One region of the Streptomyces sp. NPDC090022 genome, then DNA from elsewhere that is predicted to be linked to it. Evidence: riboswitches for the same ligand, from Rfam matches in the RefSeq annotation. Region 1 holds a riboswitch; the other holds the start of a gene.
What was found. Region 1 has a riboswitch for cobalamin ahead of ACIPXB_RS01940 (DUF4430 domain-containing protein). Riboswitches for the same ligand answer to the same signal wherever they lie in the genome.
Positions count from the first base shown of each region.

Region 1 (3,481 bases):
GTCCTGCCCGAGCTGCTGCCGGTCGCCCGCGACTGCATGCCCCCCAGCTACCCCGAGCTCGCGGACTCCTTCGCCCGCATCGCCGACCAGGCGTACGGAGAGGAGGAGGCCTTCCGGGCCACCCTCAAGCAGGGCACCACGGTTCTGGACACGGCGGTCGCGCAGGTGACGTCCGAAGGCGGCCGGTCGCTGCGGGGCGCCCAGGCGTTCATGCTGCACGACACGTACGGCTTCCCGATCGACCTGACCCTGGAGATGGCCGCGGAGCAGGGCGTGGAGGTCGACCGTGAGGGCTTCACGGCGCTGATGAACGCCCAGCGTGAGCGGGCCCGAGCCGACGCCCGCGCCCGCAAGTCCGGCGGCTCCCTGGACACCTCGGCCCTCCGCTCCGTCCTGGACGAGCACGGACCGACCGACTGGCGGGCCTGGGAGACCCTGACCACCGAGTCCCGCGTACTGGCCCTGCTCGGCACCTCCGGCCCGGTCCCGGTCGCGGCCGCCGGCGACCTCGTCACCGTCGTCCTGGACCGCTCCCCGTTCTACGCCGAGTCCGGCGGCCAGGACAGCGACGCGGGCCGCCTGTCGGGCGCCTCCGTCGAGGCCGAGGTCCTCGACGTCCAGCGGCCCCTGCCGGGCCTGGTCGTCCACCAGGTACGGATCACCGCCGGCGAGCTCGCGCCCGACGACGCCGTGCACGCCGCCGTCGACGCCGAGTGGCGCCTCGGCGCACGGCAGGCCCACTCGGGCACCCACGTCCTGCACGCGGCCCTGCGCGAGGTCCTCGGCCCCACCGCCCTGCAGTCCGGCTCGTACAACCGGCCCGGCTACCTCCGCCTGGACTTCCCCTGGCGCGGAGCCCTCTCCCCGGCCGTCCGCAGCGAGGTCGAAGAGGCCGCCAACCGCGCCCTGCGCCGCGACCTGCCCGTCGGAGTGCAGTGGATGACGCTGCCCGAGGCCAAGGAACTCGGGGCGCTCGCCCTGTTCGACGAGACGTACGGGGAGAAGGTCCGCGTCGTCGAGATCGGCGGGGCCTGGTCGCGCGAGCTGTGCGGCGGCACCCACGTCGAGCACGCCTCCCAGATCGGCACCGTGGCCCTGACCTCCGAGGGCTCGGTCGGCGCCGGCATGCGCCGCCTGGAGGCCGCGGTCGGCGTCGAGGGCTTCTCCTACCTGGCCCGCGAACGCGACCTCGTCGCCCGGATCGCCGAACAGCTGGGCGCCCCGCGCGCCGAGCTGCCCGATAGGATCGCCGGCCTGCTGGAGCGGCTCAAGACGGCGGACCGGGAGAACGCCCGCCTCGAGCAGCAGGCCACCACCGCCCGCGCGAACGAACTCGCCGCCACCGCCGCCCATGCCAACGGGGTCCAGGTTGTCACCGCCACGACGGACGAGGACACCAACGACGCCCGAGCGCTCGCAGCGGCCGTACGCGACCGCCTTCCCGCCGGTACGCCGGGCGTTGTCGCCATCGCCGCGGGCACGGGGCTGGTCACCGCCGTCAACACTGCGGCCCGCGACACAGGGCTGAACGCCTCCGTACTGGTCCAGCAGCTCCTCGGCGGGCGTGGCGGCGGCTCTGCGGAGCTCGCCCAGGGCGGCGGCCTGCCCGGTCCCGAAGGCACTTGGCCGGTACGGGTGCGGCCCGTACGATTCCACTGCCCGGCTCCGGCCGGTGACAACTTCATGGCTGTGCGATGGGGGAAGCCGGTGGGAATCCGGCGCTGACCTGCAACCGTGTGCGGCGCGTCGACCAGCGCCGCGAGTCGGGATGCCCGCCGCGCGGCAGCATCCGCTTCCACTGTCACGGTCTGCAGAGCGAAGCCCGGTACCGCCGGAACACCACGCCAGTGCGCTCGAGCGCCTGCCCGGGGTGGGCCGCGCCGGTCGAGGGGCCTCATCGGCCGACCCGACCGGTCAGAAAGGCCCCCCATGCTCCTGAGCCCCACCCGTCGCGCCGCCGTCACCACGGCCGCCCTGGGACTCGCCCTCACGGGCTTCACGGTCGCGCCCGCCGTCGCCCACGCCAAGCCCGTGAACACCAACGCCGCCGTCAAGGTCACCCTCACCGTGCAGGGCCCTGACGGCCTGCTGTTCAAGGGCAAGGTCAAGACCAAGGGCCACGACGTGACCACCGCCACCGGCGGCACCCACAAGTGCGACGGGACCAACGGCGGGGCGAACCCGAGCAGGGTTCCGACCCCGACCGCCGCCCTGGACGACGCGGCGAAGAACCACTACTTCGGCTGGGACGGCACCTGGTACGCCTCCTTCGACGACTTCTCCGTCGACACCATCAAGGGCGTCAGCGGCGGCGGTTCGGCGTACTGGAACATATCCGTCAACGGCACGCCCACCCCGGTCGGCGGCTGCCAGTTCAAGCTGAACGCCGGCGACCAGGTGTCGTTCGTCTGGACGTCCTTCTGAGCCCAGCCGGCCCAGGCCAAGGCCCAGCCGGCGGGCCGGGGCGCGCTGGTGCGGGCCCCGGGCCCGCCGGGTGCCTCAGGCGCCCCAGCACGGCGCCACGGTGTCGCCGGCGTCGGTCACCTCGTCGGCTCCGTTGCACAGCAGGGCGCGCAACCGTGCGCCCCCTCTGGTATCGACGCCCCTATTGCAGGCAAGTCGCAACTGCTGAGAGGTTGCACAGCGATGCGGAGCGGCTGAAACCCGCCCCTCCGCTGACGAGCGGACCTCCCCATGCCCGCATGCGACTGTGGCGAGAGGAACCATCTGATGAGGAAGATGCGCCGGTACACGCTGGTGTCCGTGGTCGCGGCAGTGTTCCTTGCCGCCGGCTGTGGGGGAGCACCCCGTGTCGACACGTCGGCCGCAAAGGCACCCGCAGCCGCGGGGTTTCCGGTCACGATCTCCAACTGCGGTGTGGAGACGACGTACCAGCGGCCGCCGCGGCGCGCGGTGTCGCTGAACCAGCACGCGACCGAGGTGATGCTGGCGCTCGGGCTGGAGAAGTCGATGGTGGCCACGGGGTACCTCGACGACAGGGTGCTCCCCGAGTACCAGGCCGCCTACGACCGGATCAAGGTCGTCTCGAAGGAGTACCCCTCCGCGGAGGCGCTGCTGGCCGTCGAACCCGACCTGGTCTACGGGGGGTTCGCGACCACCTTCGACGAGAAGGAGGGGCGCGGCCGCGCCGCCCTGGTCAAGGCCGGAGTCCACACCCATCTCAACATCGAGGAGTGCCCCGAAGGCCCGGTGACGATGGAGATGATGGACGAGGAGATACGCACGGTCGCGAAGATCTTCGGCGTCCCGGACCGCGCCGAGGAGGTGGTGAAGAAGCTGCACGGCACCCTGGACTCGGTCGGGGGCCGACTGGGCGGAGTGCCGGCGACGAAGGTGTTCGTCTACGACAGCGGCGACAAGACGGCCTTCACCGCGGGCGGCCGGGGCATCGGCAACGAGGTCATCAAGAGGGCCGGCGGGGAGAACCTCTTCGCGGACGTGCCCAAGGCGTTCGGTGACG
Region 1 is NZ_JBIVFN010000001.1:420,306-423,786, forward strand. Features, by position in the region: partial or broken gene ACIPXB_RS01935 (alanine--tRNA ligase) at 1-1,605, shown strand, start outside; cobalamin riboswitch at 1,650-1,795, shown strand; gene ACIPXB_RS01940 (DUF4430 domain-containing protein) at 1,930-2,424, shown strand; gene ACIPXB_RS01945 (ABC transporter substrate-binding protein) at 2,731-3,481, shown strand, end outside.

Region 2 (3,481 bases), on a different contig from region 1:
TCCCGCTCCCAGGCGGTCAGCGCCTCCCCGATGCGCAGCACCATGGGGTGGCTGAGGGCATTGAGGGCCTTGGGACGGTTGAGCGTGATGTGTCCGGCCCGGCCCTCGACCGCCAGCAGGACCTCGTCCTGCGCCGCGTCCGTGTCGCGCATGATCTCGTCGGTTCCTTCCAGGAGGGGAACAGTCAGCTGCCGTAGCGCAGGGCGATGGTGTCACCCACGTTGATGATCTTCTCGCGCTGCGCGCCGGCGAAGGCGGAGCCGTCGACGCTGACCTTCCAGGTCGAGCCACCGCTGTTGGAGACGCCGTTGACCGCGGTGATGGTGCCGGTGCCCGATGCGGGGGTCACGCTCGTGACGCAGCCCGCCGGGGTGGCGCCGGTGGTGGCCGCGGCCAGGACGTCGCCGAGGGTGGTGGTCGTACCGGTGGGCGTGAAGGCCACCGAGCAGACCTTGAGGCCGCCGGTGCCGTCGTCGACGGTCAGGGCCAGCTTGGTCGCCGTACCGGCGGTGAAGGTGCTCTGCGCCACCCACTGCGGGGCGCCCGGGGTGACCGGGACCGGCGGGGCGGTGGTGAAGCCGCCGCCGGCGACCGCGCGCAGGGCGTCGATGGAGGCGTAGGACGTCGGCGTGGTGTCGGCCGGCTTGTACTTGAAGCCGCCGGCCGGGTTGAACTGGTTGGCGATCAGGAAGTCGATCGGGGTCCTGCCCGCGGGCGTGCGGAAGTCCCCGGTCTGCGGGTTGATGCCGCAGGCGTTCAGGCCCGCCACGCCCCAGCCGTTGGAGCTGGTGTTGATGCCGTACAGGGAGTTGAAGGCGCCGGTGGTGTTGGCCAGCTTGCCCTTGAGGAAGTTCTTCGCCTGGACGACGTCGGCGTCGGTGCCCGGGACCCCGGAGACGCACAGCGCGGCCATGGCGGCACCCGTCATATCCACGTCGCTCGCGGAGTTGAGGACGGTCGGGTTGCCCTCGGCCTTCTGGTACGTCCAGCCGCCGTCCACGTGCTGGTTGGCGCGGATCCGGGTGACCATGGCGTCGGTCAGCGCCTGCGGGACGCGGTTGCCGCCGGCCTGGGTCTTGGCGCCGCCCAGCGAAAGGGCCGCGAACACGGTGCCGTTGAAGTTCCCGGACGGGCCGAAGTAGCCCGCCTCCGCCGTCTGCCAGTACGAGTAGACGTGGGCGATGAGGTTGCGGGAGGCCGAGACCCGGGCCGGGTCGATGCCGGCGGCGTACGCGTTGAGCGTGCCGCGCTCGTAGTCGGTGACCACGGGGGAAGCCTGCGGCCAGCCCGCCGTCGAGAGCAGGTTGCGGTAGACGGTCCGGGCGTTCTTCGTGGTGTCGCCACCGGGGTGGACGTCGGCGACGGCCGTACCGCTCGCGGCGAAGGCGGTGAACGCCCACTCGTTGGACAGTCCGGCGCCGGCGTACGAACCGTCCGCGGCCTGGAGGGACTTGAGGTAGGCGACGCCGTTGGTCTTGGACGTGGCGATCTGCGCGGGCGACGAGGTCGCGGCGGCGGGCAGCGCGGTGAGGGCGAACGCGGCCAGCGCGGCGGGCACCGCGAGCGCGAGGCGGCGGGAGGTACGGGGACGGGACATGGCCTGCTCCTGGAATCGGCGGACGCCGACCGCTGCCGGCGAACTCCCCCGACGCCGCGCTCCACGCGCGGCCGGGCACACCGGAGGGCCGCCGCCCGGAACGCGTGGTACGGCTTCCTGTACTGCATCGCCGGATGGGCATTCGGGCTCGGAAACGGCCCCTGCCGTCCCACACCGCTGCGCGTCAGCTCCGGCTTCGCACCGGATTCCCCCATGTGGCAGCCCAGGACGCTACCCGAGTGATCAATGGTCCGCCAGCCACCCCGGAGCGGGCTACGGGCGCCGCTGGAGCGCCGCTCCAGTGAGACGCAGAGCACCTTGACGCTGTCTTTATCCGCGTGTTCCACTCCGACTGATAAGCACTCAGCTCCAGGGGAAGCCGGTCTGAATCCGGCGCTGACCCGCAGCCGTGGGCCCGGCATCGTCCGGGCGAGCCGGAATGCCTGGGGCCAGGTTTCAGCGAGAAGCGCCGTCGCGGACTACGGCGTGGTTCGATCGGCTTCCCCGGGGCCCACGGTGCCCGGCGGGAGCCCTTTGCCACGCACGCGTCCGCCCGGCAGACACGAGGGGCCGTGGTGGGGACCGCAGAGCAAGCAGAGCAACGCGTCGGGGGCAAGCGGCTGCTGTCGCTCGTGTCCGCGGCGCTGCTGACGTTCACGGCGGGCGTGGCCTTCCTGAGCGGCAGTACGTCCGCCTCGGCCGACCCGGTCGAGGGCTGCACGGCGACCACCGGCGCGATCGTCGCCGTCGACTTCGGCCCGTTCGGCGGCAAGGTCGAGCGGGGCTGCGACACCACCCCCACCACGGGGTACGACCTGCTGCACGAGGCCGGCTTCACCACCGAGGGCACCGTCCACGACGGCCCCGGCTTCATCTGCCGGATCGGCAACGGCTCCTTCAACTCCGGTACGCAGTACCCCACTCCGGAGAACGAGGACTGCGTCCTCACCCCGCAGGCCTCCGCCTACTGGTCGTACTGGATCGCCTCGCCCGGCCAGCAGAACTGGACGTACAGCCCGCTGGGCGCGATGGCCCGCCAGCCGAAGCCGGGCGACGTGGACGCCTGGGTGTTCGGCGGTACGGACATCGGCGGGACGCGTGGCAAGCCCACGTTCTCCCCCGACGACGTACGCGCCGGGGGCGGCGGCCCCCGCCCCACGCCGACCGGGCCGACCGGCCCGCCCACCGTGCCGCCGGGCACCGTCGACGTGCCCGCCGCCACGCGCTGGCTCACCGGCCGGCTGACCGACGGGCAGCGGATCGTCGACGAGGGCTCCACCACCCCGAACCACCTGCTGACCACCGAGGTCGTCTACGCCCTCGCGAGCGCCGACCGCGAGAGCCCGGCGGCCCGGAGGATCGCGGACTTCCTCGCGACGCCCGAGCAGACGGACGCGTACGCCTACCCGGCGGGCAAGGACGGCATCCCGGACGCGTCCGCCGCCGCGCGGCTCGCGCTCGTCGCCGAGGCCACGGGCAAGGACCCGCGCGCCTTCGGCGGGCACGACCTGCTCGGCGATCTGGTGAAGTACGTCTGCCCGCGCGACATCGGCGACGGCGAGACGGTGGAGGGCTGCCTGACCAAGGGCGACTTCCGCACCACCGGCCAGGCCGACGCCCAGGCGATGGCCGTCATCGCGCTGCTGAACGGCGGGGTGACCCCGCCGGCCGACGCCGTGAACCGGCTGACGCTGCTCCAGTGCGAGGACGGCGGCTTCACCGGCGTCCTCATCCGCGCGGGCGAGTGGTGCGACAGCGACGCGAGCTCCACCGGCCTGATCGCCCTGGCCCTCAAGCGGGCCGGCGGCCACGACACGGTCGTGGAGAAGGCCCGCGCCCATCTGCGCAAGGCCCAGCTGCCCACCGGCGGCTGGCCCGCCGCCG
Region 2 is NZ_JBIVFN010000014.1:167,278-170,758, forward strand. Features, by position in the region: gene ACIPXB_RS23770 (enoyl-CoA hydratase/isomerase family protein) at 1-152, opposite strand, end outside; gene ACIPXB_RS23775 (hypothetical protein) at 185-1,597, opposite strand; cobalamin riboswitch at 1,713-1,851, opposite strand; cobalamin riboswitch at 1,971-2,041, shown strand; gene ACIPXB_RS23780 (prenyltransferase/squalene oxidase repeat-containing protein) at 2,173-3,481, shown strand, end outside.
Region 2: another riboswitch for cobalamin. It lies ahead of ACIPXB_RS23775 (hypothetical protein); the one in region 1 lies ahead of ACIPXB_RS01940 (DUF4430 domain-containing protein).